Regions from separate parts of the Romboutsia lituseburensis genome, predicted to be linked through region 4. Evidence: riboswitches for the same ligand, from Rfam matches in the RefSeq annotation. Region 4 holds a riboswitch; each other region holds the start of a gene.
The links. Region 4 has a riboswitch for cyclic di-GMP ahead of NWE74_RS02765 (NPCBM/NEW2 domain-containing protein). Riboswitches for the same ligand answer to the same signal wherever they lie in the genome.
Positions count from the first base shown of each region.

Region 1: linked by a shared signal. The riboswitch ahead of NWE74_RS12540 (EAL domain-containing protein) and the one ahead of NWE74_RS02765 (NPCBM/NEW2 domain-containing protein) in region 4 are both predicted to bind cyclic di-GMP.
Region 2: linked by a shared signal. The riboswitch ahead of NWE74_RS16215 (flagellar basal body protein) and the one ahead of NWE74_RS02765 (NPCBM/NEW2 domain-containing protein) in region 4 are both predicted to bind cyclic di-GMP.
Region 3: linked by a shared signal. The riboswitch ahead of NWE74_RS17060 (response regulator transcription factor) and the one ahead of NWE74_RS02765 (NPCBM/NEW2 domain-containing protein) in region 4 are both predicted to bind cyclic di-GMP.

Region 1 covers NZ_JANQBQ010000001.1:2,543,579-2,546,795, reverse strand. Annotated here, with positions in the region: gene NWE74_RS12545 (G5 domain-containing protein) at 1-542, opposite strand, end outside; gene NWE74_RS12540 (EAL domain-containing protein) at 630-1,418, opposite strand; cyclic di-GMP riboswitch class II at 1,548-1,631, opposite strand; gene NWE74_RS12535 (TatD family hydrolase) at 1,801-2,571, opposite strand; gene metG (methionine--tRNA ligase) at 2,591-3,217, opposite strand, start outside.
Region 2 covers NZ_JANQBQ010000001.1:3,366,633-3,369,849, reverse strand. Annotated here, with positions in the region: gene fliF (flagellar basal-body MS-ring/collar protein FliF) at 1-836, opposite strand, end outside; gene fliE (flagellar hook-basal body complex protein FliE) at 859-1,182, opposite strand; gene flgC (flagellar basal body rod protein FlgC) at 1,201-1,605, opposite strand; gene NWE74_RS16215 (flagellar basal body protein) at 1,610-1,933, opposite strand; cyclic di-GMP riboswitch class I at 2,385-2,470, opposite strand; gene NWE74_RS16210 (hypothetical protein) at 2,707-3,217, opposite strand, start outside.
Region 3 covers NZ_JANQBQ010000001.1:3,529,479-3,532,695, forward strand. Annotated here, with positions in the region: gene NWE74_RS17050 (response regulator transcription factor) at 1-245, shown strand, start outside; gene NWE74_RS17055 (helix-turn-helix transcriptional regulator) at 399-1,019, shown strand; cyclic di-GMP riboswitch class II at 1,437-1,521, shown strand; gene NWE74_RS17060 (response regulator transcription factor) at 1,545-2,150, shown strand; cyclic di-GMP riboswitch class II at 2,786-2,870, shown strand; gene NWE74_RS17065 (response regulator transcription factor) at 2,894-3,217, shown strand, end outside.
Region 4 covers NZ_JANQBQ010000001.1:559,906-563,122, reverse strand. Annotated here, with positions in the region: gene NWE74_RS02775 (GNAT family N-acetyltransferase) at 21-482, shown strand; gene NWE74_RS02770 (nucleotide pyrophosphohydrolase) at 498-845, shown strand; cyclic di-GMP riboswitch class I at 1,058-1,142, shown strand; gene NWE74_RS02765 (NPCBM/NEW2 domain-containing protein) at 1,333-3,217, shown strand, end outside.

The DNA of each region.
Region 1 (3,217 bases), 2.0 Mb from region 4:
TTTCCTTTTTTACCATATATTTTCGTTTTTGTCTTTCCTTCTAGTAATGCATTATCTTCTACTATCTTTATTTTAAATGGAATTTCTTTGACTTCTTTCTTTATGCTTTCGCTAACCCTTATTATTTCTATAGTATCTTCTGAATTTATTTTTTGATTTAAATCTTTATTTAATATATCTTTATCTTTAACCCCTATATTACATTCTTCTAATACTTCTGCTACAGTTGTTTTATTAGTTTCATGTTCTAATACTCTTTTTCCATCTTTTATTTTTATAGGAAACTGAGTTACTATTTCTATATCCATGTTATTAGTTAGTTTTGTATTTAAATTAGGTTCTATCCTACTACCTTCTGGTACCTTTATCTTTTTATTAACTAAAAATGATTCTACAGTATTTGAAACAGTATCATATTTTACAGTTTGTCCATCTAAAGTTAATGATATCTCTTTGTTTATTCCAGAGTATGTTCCTAATACTATCGTACCTGCTGTTAACATAAGTAGTATAGGACCTTTGAATGTATTTTTAACACCCATAAGTAAACCTCTCCCCCTCTTTAGTAAATAAAAGTTTATAAGCTTTTCTATAAACTATATTCATAATATCAAGGAGTTATTACAACATTATTCATTTGCCATCAAATTTAAATATTCTTCAAATGAAATAGGATGAGAATATAAAAAACCTTGCGCATAATCAATCTCAAGCATTTTAGCTAATTTATGATTTTCAATCGTTTCAATACCTTCTATAACTACCTTACACTCTAAGCTTTTTGCCATATCTACAATACTCTTTAATACTTTTATCTTTCTTTCTTTATCTGTTGTGTCTGTCGGTAAAAATTCTTTAGGAATCTTTATTTCATTAAATTTCATATTACACAATCTATAGTAAGATGAATATCCTGTACCAAAGTCATCTATGGATATGCTAAAACCTATATTATTAAGATTATTTATCGTATCAGTTATAAGATCATATGATTCTATGTCACTAGTTTCTACTACCTCAAAAGTTATATTTTTAGGATTTATATTATATCTTTTAGTTATATCGATAATTTCTTTATCTATATTTTTTATTTTTAATGTATTTGTTGATATATTTATAGAATATGTATTGCTATCACCATTTATAGTACTAATATCTTCATATACCTCTTCTAATACATAAATATCAAATTGATACTCCATTTCTAGTTCTTTTATAATTTTTATAAATTCAATAGGTGATATAAATCCATATTTTTTATGTTCCCATCTGCTTAAAACTTCCCATGAAATTACGTGCTTATTTTCTAGATTTATCTTTGGTTGATACACTAGTGTAAATCCAGCTTCTTTAATATTTTTACTTTTGAGTATATTTTTCTTTAATTCAAGGTGCTTATTATACTGATTTTCGTTCATACATCCTCCAAGTACAATTAAAGTAGGTTTTTAAGTTCAATAATAATTTAATTGATTCCTTAAATGCCTTTTTTAAATTCAATTAAAGTTAAACCTTATTTGTATCTAAAAAAGGCTAAAAACATCTTAAATATTTTTAGCCGGTTGTACCAATTGCTCAATATAATCTAGGTACCCATATACAGATTATATCTCTATGCTTCTATTTATATATTAACCAGTATACACCATGATTGTCTATTTATTTTATATATATTTTTTACATTTAATTATAGATTTTTTTACACTTTAATTATTAGTTCTACTAAATTAGATTTTTTGTGCATAATAATTTACTTAAATGTAAAAAAGCACTAGTTTTTAACTAGTGCTTTTTTATTAATTATTTTATATTAAATAATCTTTTTGCATTTTCTTTTGTAGCTTCACATATTTTCTCATAAGAAATTCCTTTTTCTTGAGCTATTCTATCTGCTACAAATTGAACTAATGATGGATCATTTCTCTTTCCTCTATGTGGTTCTGGTGCCATATATGGAGAATCCGTTTCTATTAATAAGTACTCTAACGGTATTTCTTTAGCTACTTCTCTTGTTTTTTTATTATTCTTAAAAGTAACTGTCCCTGGAATAGAAATATAACATCCCATCTTTACATACTCTTTAGCTAATTCTACATTTCCACTATAGCAATGAAGTACACATCCTATTTCAGGAGATTTAGTATTTTTTATTATCTCAAAAGTATCTCCATGTGCATCTCTATCATGTATTATTATAGGTAATTTTAGTTCATTAGCTAATTCTATTTGCTTTTTAAACCATTCTCTTTGAATTCCCCTAGGAGAGTTATCATAGTAATAATCTAATCCAATTTCACCTATTGCTACTACTTTTTCATTTTCAGTAGCAAGCTTTCTAAGAATATCTATAGCTGTATTATCTAGCTCTCCTACATCATGTGGATGTACTCCAACTGCTGCGTATATAAAGTCATATTTATTTGCTAATTCTACACTAGTTATAGAGCTTTCTATATCTGCACCTGGATTCAGAACTAAATCTACTTGCTTATCTTTTAAAGAATTTATTAATTCTTCTCTATCTTCATCAAATCTTGCATCATTTAAATGTGCGTGTGAGTCAAATAACATTTTTTACACTCCTAACTGATTAACGAACTTCGCATCCATCCTTAGCACCTGTTGCTACAGGAACAACTAAATCGTCTCCATCATTTCCAGCTGCTAGTATCATACCTTGAGATTCTACACCTCTTAATTTAACTGGCTTTAAATTGCATACTACTACTACATCTTTTCCAACCATATCTTCTGGCTTGTACCACTTAGCTATTCCTGATACTATTTGTCTAGTTTCTGGTCCGATTTTTATTTGAGATACTAATAATCTATCTGCTTTTGGATGTTTTTCACAACTTATAACTTTACCAACTCTTAATTCAACTTTATCTAATTCATCTATAGTTATATTTTCTTTATGCTCTATAGGTTCTTCTTTTGCTTCTTCCTTCTTTTCTGAGAATAGCTCGTTTAGCTCTTCTACTTCTTTCTCTATATCTAATCTTGGGAATAAAGATTCTCCTTTATGAACTTTTGTGTCTTCTCCTATAAGCCCAAATGTTTTAACACTTTCCCAAGTCATCATATTTTCATCTGTTACTCCTAATTGAGTATATATCTTCTTAGCAGTAGCATTCATTATTGGGTTTATAAGTGTAGCTACTATTCTTATAGATTCACATAAGTTATATAATACTGTATCTAAAGTATCTTTTTG
Region 2 (3,217 bases), 2.8 Mb from region 4:
AAGTCTGCATTTACAGTCGCTTTAACTTTCCCTTCTCCAAATATCGGTTCAAGTAAGCTAACTATAGATCTTTCTAAATCTTTATTTAATTCTTTTTCTGATTTCCTTGCAATATCTATTCCATTTGATTTTGAAGAGTTTATTTTTCCATCTTCATCAAACAATCCTTCCGATAATAAATTCATATTTTGATCTATTACTTCAACATTTTGCTTAGGTATATTCATATTACTTGCTGAAACTAATGACATTATTGATCTTATTTGATTCGGTTCTAAAGATGCTCCTGGTTTTAGACTTATAGATACTGCAGCTGATCCAGGAATACTTTCTTTAGCAAATACAGATTCTTCACCTTTGTTTATATGTACTCTCGCATCTGCCACTTGCGGGAAAGTTTTTATTGTTTTTTCAATTTCCCCTTGGATCATTCTTTGTTTTTTTATTTGGAATTCTTCATCTGTAAGCCCAAAAGATGAGCCTTCATCCATTATTTCAAATCCCGCTGAACCATTTTTGATATTATTAGATAATTCAAGTCTTAATTTATCAACTTGATCTTTAGGAACATAAATGCTATTCCCTTCTATTTTAGTTTCAACCTTTTTATTTTCAAGTTCTTTTGTAATAGCTGTCGCATCGTTAGCATCTAACCCAGAGAAAAGTACTTTATATTTACTATCATTAGCATATTTTATTCCAAATCCTCCTGCTAGGATAACAGCTATAACACCTATTATTATTGCGATTTTTTTAGTTTTTTTAAGTTCTTTAAATTGACCTGCTTTTGTTGTTATAAAGTCTTTTATATTTTGTGTAATTTCTTTTACATTCATCTATTTACTCCTTGTTAATAGACTACAATTGTACTCTATTGAGCTCTTGATAAGCATCAAATAATTTATTTCTAACTTCTAGCATAAGTTGCATTGACATTTGAGATTCTTGTACAGATAACATAACATCATGCATTGTTATGTCCTCACCTTTTATAAGACTTTCTATACTGTTATTTGCATTAACTTGACTGTCATTAACTTTATTTACAGCCTCTTTTATAACATCATCAAATTTTAATTTAGAACTTTTTTCTTCCACTGTTTTTTCAGCAGTTATAGGATTATTTTTTATACTATTTGCAAATATATCTGAGTTCATCCCTATACTATTTATAGCTTGCATACCATCACCTCTTTAAAATTATCTTCCTATTTCTAAAGCTTTCGATATCATACCTTTTTGAGCATTTAATGTATCTATATTTGATTCGTAAGCTCTAGATGCAGATATTAAATCTGACATTTCAACTAATAAATCTACATTAGGATACTCTACGTAACCTTGTTCATCCGCATCCGGATGATTAGGCTCATATAGTTTTCTAAGTGGAGATTTATCTTCTTCTATTGCTACTGTCTTAACCCCTAACATACCTAGTTTTTCATCATAATTTTCCTCAAAACTAGCTACTTTACGTCTATATGCTCCACCCTCTTCTGTTCTAGTTGTTTTTACATTAGCTACATTAGATGATATAACATCCATTCTCATTCTTTCAGCCGATAAACCACTTGCGCTAATTCTCATACCGCTAAAAACACTCATTTAATTACCTCCCTGATATTACACTTTTTGTCATTGCTATTTTAGTATTAGTTAAACTAACTAATGCATTATACTGAAGAGTTGTAGCAGCTTGATTAACTTTTTCATTTTCTAAGTCAACATTATTCTTATCTTCTCTCATTATAGACCCTTCATCTGTTTTAACTTCTATCTTAGCATTGTCCATCTTACCTTTTAAAGTATCTTCAAATGTAACATATTTTCTTTTGTATCCTGGTGTATTTATATTTGTTATATTATTTGCAATAACTCTACCTCTTAGCTCAGTTGCATCTAAGCCCATTTTCATTAATCCATATATGTTCATAATCAACCTCCTTTTATTCAATCTAATTTAAAAAAACTACCCAAAAGAGTAGTTTGAATTACTTAGTAATTTTAAACATCGCTAACTTTCTAAATACAAACTAAACAAAGTTATAAAATCCAATTCCATTCTTTCTTTTATATGTCTATAAAATTGTCTAATATTGTTTATTTTTTGTTTTATTTCCACTACACAACATTATACACTTTTTTTAAAACTTATTCTACATTTTACGATATTTCTGACCTTTTTCGTTCGTTATTTTTCGACACTCTTCGACATCTATTTGTATTTTTATACAATTCATTTCAAACGATAAAGTTTCTTATTAAAACAATGTAATTTTTTTAGACTTTATAATTTTATTTTTGTGTTTTTTTACATAAAAAAATACTCTTATTAAAGAGTGTAAATTTTTTATCAGCAATGATAACAAAAAGTTTATTAACTCTTCGGCAGCTGGCTGGCATAGTTTTAAAAACCTTAGCCCCTATAGTTTTGCGTCCCTAAATTTCTCTAGGTTTGCCTATTAAATTTTTATTTAATCATAATTACTCACACTTTTTTCTCATACTACAGTGTAAACTTTTCCTACTACTATAGTATAATATATTTCGACTTTTATCAAGGTTTTATGCTGATTTTCTTTTTTTTTCATGTATTTTTTCCCATACTAATACCTAAAAATATTTTTATATAAATCCATGGTATATTTTTTAATTTATATATTGTAATTAGCTTTATAAAATAAAGTTTATTTTTGTTTAAATATTTTAAATTAGTATGTTTATAATTAAACCAGTTTCCATGTTACCTTCTATAAATATAAAATCTAAAGGATTTAATATTATTTCTTCTTTTATGTAATCTATTTGGTCTTTAGTATTATCTAACTTTGATTCACTTTTTTTGAGATATTCTTCTAATGATATAAGCTTTGTTTTTTGATGAGAAAGATTTTGTTTTACTTTTTTTATCTTATTAAGTGTATCATTTATTAATGATATGATTTGTTCTTTATCCTCTATATACTGATCTTTTTGATTTTGATTGGACTCAGATTTACTTTCTAATTCTTTTGCTTTTTTAGTTAATTGCTTTATTTTAATTTTTATATTTCTAGATTCTTTATTTAAATTGTTATTTTCTTGATGATATTTTGATTTTGCATAGTTTAAAGTTTTCTCTACTTCTTCTATATGTACTTCTTGGGATTGAATTAGTGTCATTTTATCCTGTAATCGTCTTTGGTCACTATTTATTACCTTTGATTTCATTTTTATT
Region 3 (3,217 bases), 3.0 Mb from region 4:
AAAGGGTCTATGAATCAGAGGCTATAGAAAAAATAATCTATAATGATATAAAAGGTTTAGATATTTTAAGTAAAAGAGAAAGGCAAGTTTTAGATGAACTTGCTAAGGGGTTAAATAATAAAGAAATTGGAGAAAAACTGTACATAGCTGAGTGTACAGTAAAAAAGCATGTAAGTAACATTCTTCAAAAATTAGAATTAAAAAATAGGCAAGAAGTTATAATATACAACCAGAAACTTAGTTAAATTATACTAAATGGTAGCAATAAATATAAATTGAATAACTCTATAGGATAATATATATAGTCAAATTAGTTAATATATTTTTATTTGCAATTTAGTTAGAATATAAAGAAATGAGTAATTTGATAGATGATGATATAAATTAGGGGGTAAAATATGAAAGTATTTATTATATCAGAGTCCTTTATAGTTAGAGATTCTTTAAACAATTTATTTCAAGAAATGTTTGATCAAGTTTATATAGAATCAGCTTCGAATAAAAATGAATTTGAAACTAAGGACTTAAGTAATTTTAACTTTATATTTATAGATGCTACTATAAGAGATACAGAAATCGTGCATATAGTAGATAAAATAAAAAATGTATCTCAAGATATAAAAATAATGGTCATGGATGTTAGAAAAAATAAGACTTTATTTTTAGAATTAGTTAAGCTTGGAGTAGATGGATATATATTAAATATTTTAGATAAAGAAGAGTATATATATATTGTCAAAAGAATCATGATGGGTAAAAAGTTTTATGATTCAGAGTTATTACAAGAAAGTATAGAAAATCAAATTGGTGCTACTAATGTAAAGTTAACTCAAAGAGAGTTTAATGTATTAACTTATGTCTGTAAGGGGTTTAGCAATAAAGAAATAGCAAAAGCTCTAACAGTAACAGATTATACAATAAAAAAACATGTAAGTAGTATCTTGCATAAACTACATTTGAAAAATAGACAAGATATAATAATTTATGCAAGAGATAATAATTTAGTACAAAGTAATTAAATGATATAAGAAGAACTTTCGATTAATAATTGAAGGTTCTTTTTTATATTAGAGAATCTTTATTTTATAGTGAATGTAAAAATACTAGATGCTACCGATATTAATTGAACTAAAAAATATAAAAAAGGAAACTATGTATAGTAAAGTATAAAATTTTTATTAAAATTAAAAATAAAAAAAAATGATAATAATAATTATAAAAAATAAAAATGATAGAATAAAATCGAATTATCGAGTATGAAAAAGAAAAGTGTAGATATAAAGTGGTTGAATTATACTTTAGTATACCTAAAATTACTTACAATTTATGATTACTAATAATTAATAAAAATGTATACTATATAGTGTAAATAGTTAGTAATTGGAATAATATTAATAAAAATAATAAGAATTATAATTTATAAACAAAAGAATAAAGAAGTATTTAGAAGTGAAGAAGTATACCTTGTATCTGGGCACTTAGAGGTATACGGAGCTAGTAGTGCAACCGGCTAAATAACTTGATATATTTAAGTAGGGGGTAATATGCAAGTTATTGTAATTTCAGAATCATTAATAATAAGAAGAGGAATCGTACAAATTTTATCAGAAGAAAAATATATAAGTAGTATAAAAGAAAGTCATTTATATACAGATATATATAAGGAAGATTATGACTTAATACTTATAGATCTAAATAAGAATAATAAGCAGTACTTATATGACCTGGAGCATTTAAAGAAAACTACAAATACAAAGGTTATGGTGCTAGATTTTTATGAAGATAGAACGCTATTTTCAAAATGTATGAAATCAGGTATAGATGGGTATATATTAGCAAATATAGACTCAGAAGATATAGGATATGCAGTGAAACAATTATATAGAGGCAAAAAATACTATGATGCAGAACTTATAGAAAATTATATATTCAAAGGTGAAAATGAAGATATAGAAGAATTAACTAAAAGAGAGCAAGAAGTATTAATATATATAGCAAAAGGAAAAACAAATATAGAAATATCAAAGGAATTATATATAACAGAGCATACTGTTAAAAAGCATACTAGTAACATATTTGCTAAACTTAACTTAAAAGATAGAATGCAGGCAGCGTTATATGCATATAATAAAGGACTTGTACAATTTTAAATAATAAACATCAAAGCTAGTTTAAATATATATTTAAGTTAGCTTTTTTATGTCTAAGATAGTTATAATATTTTAAATTTATATATAATCTATATATTTGAATTAACCGAAATTTTATTGAAAAGATCATTTTGCTCATAGTGCCAATGATTTTATACGTTGCTTAAGGTGTTTACACCATTAAATGACGTTTTATAGAATTTAAAGTTTTTTTTTGTGAAAAATATATATATTTAATATATAGAGATAATAACATAATTTAAGCTTTATTTTTTAATTGTGTGCAAGACTTTTTATTAATTAATAAAAAGAAATATATAAAATCAAATCAAATCAAATAAGTATAAAAACATTCCTAGTTATATAAAAGATATGTTTTTTGTCAACTAAAGATAAAGTAGCTAATAGTACAAACACTAAAAAACTAGAAAAATGTATATACAAACTTATTAAAAATTATACATTTTCAAATTATATTTAATGAAAAAAAGGTCGGTATATATACAGAAAAGTAGAACGGATTATACTTTGGTAGTAGGCATAATACCGCTGTGTACTGATTATGAATAGTAATATTAGGATATATAATAAGTGCATAAGTTATTTTGTAGGAGTAGTTAAATATAGGAAAAGAGTAAGTATTTAGAAGCTATGAAGTATATCTTGTATTTGGGCACTTAGAGGTATACAGAGCCAGTAGTGCAACCGGCTAAATAACTTTAATATTTGTTGGGGGGAAAAATATGAAAGCTATTATAATATCTGAATCTTTAATTATAAGAAGAGGTATAGTCGAAATTATATCAGCTGAATCGTGCGTAGCTAGCATAAAAGAAAGTCATTTGTATACAGATATATATAAAGAACATTATGACTTAATAATAGTGGACTTAAATAAAAATAATAAAAAGTATTTATATGAGCTAGAGAAAGTTAAAAATGAGTGTAATTCAAAGGTTATGGTGCTAGATTTTTATGAAGATAGGACATTATTTGCGCACTGCATGAAAATAGGTATAGATGGGTATATACTAGCAAATATAGACTCAGAAGATATAGGATATGCA
Region 4 (3,217 bases):
AAAATATAGGAGAATATAATATGAATAATATTAAAATTAATAAACTATCTGCAAATGATAACATTCCATATGATTTGCTGTATCTAGCAGATCCATCTATTGAATCTGTCAATGAATGTATAGCCAGAGGGGATTGTTATATTGCGTACAAGAATAACGAACTTGTAGGTGCATATATTTTAATAAAAACACGACCATCAACATTAGAACTTGTAAACATTGCGGTTTGTGAAGAATATCAAGGACATGGTATAGGCAAAAAATTGTTACATAGTGCTATTGATATAGCCAAGAAATCAAATTCTAAGACTTTAGAAGTTGGAACAGGAAACTCTAGTATATCTCAACTAGCTTTTTATCAAAGATGTGGTTTTAGAATAGTTGGTATAGACAGAGACTTTTTTAAAAAACACTATAAAGAAAAGATTGTAGAAAATGGCATTGAATGTATAGATATGATTAGATTGAGTATAGATTTATAAAAATGAGGTAAAAAAATGGACAGATATGAAGAAATAAGAAAGAGCATTATTAATTTTAGAGATGAAAGAGATTGGAAGCAATTTCATAATCCAAAAGATATAGCAATATCATTAAATATAGAAGCTGGAGAATTACTAGAATGTTTTCAATGGAAAAGTAATCATGATATTGAAGAAATTTTAAAAAGTAGTAAGAGAGAATCTATAGAAGATGAAATAGCTGATGTAGCTAATTATTTAATACTTTTATGTAATGAATTAGATGTAGATCTTTTTGATGCTGTGGAAAGAAAGATAGAAAAAAATAGAGTAAAGTATCCAGTAGACGAATTTAAAGGAAGCTCAAAAAAATATAATGAGTAAAATACAATAAGGATACTATTTATCAATTAGTAGATAAATACAAAACTATATTAATCATATATAAATGAGGGTTTATGGTGTTTTTAGGCTAACTAAAAATATATACATAAACTCTTTTTAATATATAAACTTATTAAATTTAAAATAATTAAAAAAATTCTAAATAATACTTTAAAAATATATCTAAACATTATATAATAAAAACAAATACAGGTAAATATTGGCAAATCTGGGGAAATCCAGAGACGCAAAGCTAAAGGGGCTAAGGTTGTATAACTATGCCAGCCAGTTGCCGAAGAATAAAAATTCTTTGTTTATATAGGTCTATTTTGTTATGTCTATTTTTAAGGTAATGCAAAATAATAATCTATGTTTATTTTTGATGGCAACTATCCTTTTCGGATAGTTTTTTATTTTTTAGAATTTTATTTTTTAGCTTAAATAATATGACCTTGGTTTTTAATATTAAAAATGAGAGGGAGACATTATGAAGAAAAAAATATCAGCAGTAGTAGCAGTATCAATGATAGCTACTAATATTTCACCAGTGATTAATGCGTATGCAAATGAGGTAGTAAAAGACAACGTAAAACTTACAGAAGCAAAAGAAATACGTGAAGCTCAAATTAAAAAGTTTGATTTAAAGAGTTATTCAAATTTTGAAGAATATAACTCAAAATTTAGAGTAAACACAGATGAAATAAAAACAATCTCTAATAATGGAGGAAAATATGCTTCAAGTTCTATAGACAGGGCAATAGACAACAATCTATCAACTCATTGGGAAACAGGAAAGCCAAACAGCGAAATATTTAAAAATGAAGTTGTAATAGAGTTTAATAATTTAGAAACCATAGATAGAATAGCTTATGCTACAAGACAAGATGGTGCAAAAGGTAAAGGATTTCCGAATGCATTTGAAGTTTATTCATCAATTACAGGAAAAGATGAAGATTTTAAATTAGTATCAACAGGTAGTCATTCAACTACTGGAGATATGATGGAATTTAAATTTGATACCATAACTACTAAAAAAGTTAAATTTGTATTCAAAGAAGCAAATCAAGGATGGGCAAGTGCATCTGAATTTTGGTTTTATAAAGAAGATAAAATAATAGATAAATTAAGTCAAATATTTAAAGATGATAATATGAATCAAGTATCAGAAGAATTTAATACAATGGAAAAATTAAATGCTTTTGAAGAAGAAGCTAAAACTCATCCTTTATATAATAATTTTAGAGAAGATATAGAAAATGCAAAATTAATATTAGAAAATAGAGATGTTAATTTTGTAAATGCTAAAGTGTCACCATTTATAAACTTTGGAGATGTAAGATTACCTAAATATGATAGTTCATTTAAAGTATCATCAGATAAAATAGCAAGTATAACAACAAATGGTGGCCATTATGGATCAAGTAATATAGAAAAAGCTATAGATTCAGACGTAAATACATCTTGGCACTCAGGTAAACAAAATAGCGATACGCATACAAATGAAGTTATATTAACGTTAGATAAAGTAACTACATTAAATAGAATAGTATATACTGCACCTCAAAGTACATATAGAGGGTTTGCAGAAAGTTTTGATATATATGCATCAACTACATCAAAAGGGGATACTTTCAAACTAGTAAGTAGTGGGGTAGCATCAAAAACTAAAGACTCTGTAGAAATAAAGTTTAATCCAACAGAATTTAGAAGAGTTAAGTTTGTATTCAAAAAAGGATATGAAAACTGGGCATTAGCATCAGAGTTTGGTCTATATTACCAAGATGAAGTAAAAGACAAGGTAGAAGACTTATTTACAAACAATTTATATAATGAGTTAAAGAAAGAGTATAATTCTATAGAAGTTATAGAAAAGCTTGAAAAAGAAGCAAATAATCATCCTTTAAAAGATACTCTTATTGAAAAAATCAATATAGCAAAAGATATATTAAATAATAAACAGCAAACTATAAAGATTGTAGAAGCAGAGCAACATGGAAATATGGAAAAGCATGCACGAGAAACTTTAAAATTTGGATTTGGAAGTAATAATCAACCAACAGGTGTCTTAGCTAAGCCAGGAGATAAGTTAGTTGTATATGTAGAGGCAGAACAAGGTAAACCACTACCTAAAATCTTCTTCTCTCAACAAGAAGGTAGCTGGGCTAGTTGGGGAAGAACTGTTGATTTAAAACCAGGTAAAAATATAATAACTGTACCTAAGGTATCTCAGGAAGCGAATTATGGTCATAAGGTTGTATCAGGAGGGCCAGTATATTTAATAAATCCATATACTGAGCAAGAACAAGGAAAAGCTCCAATTATAAGGTTTGAAAGTGGAGCAGAATTATTCCCATACTTTGATGAAAACACTA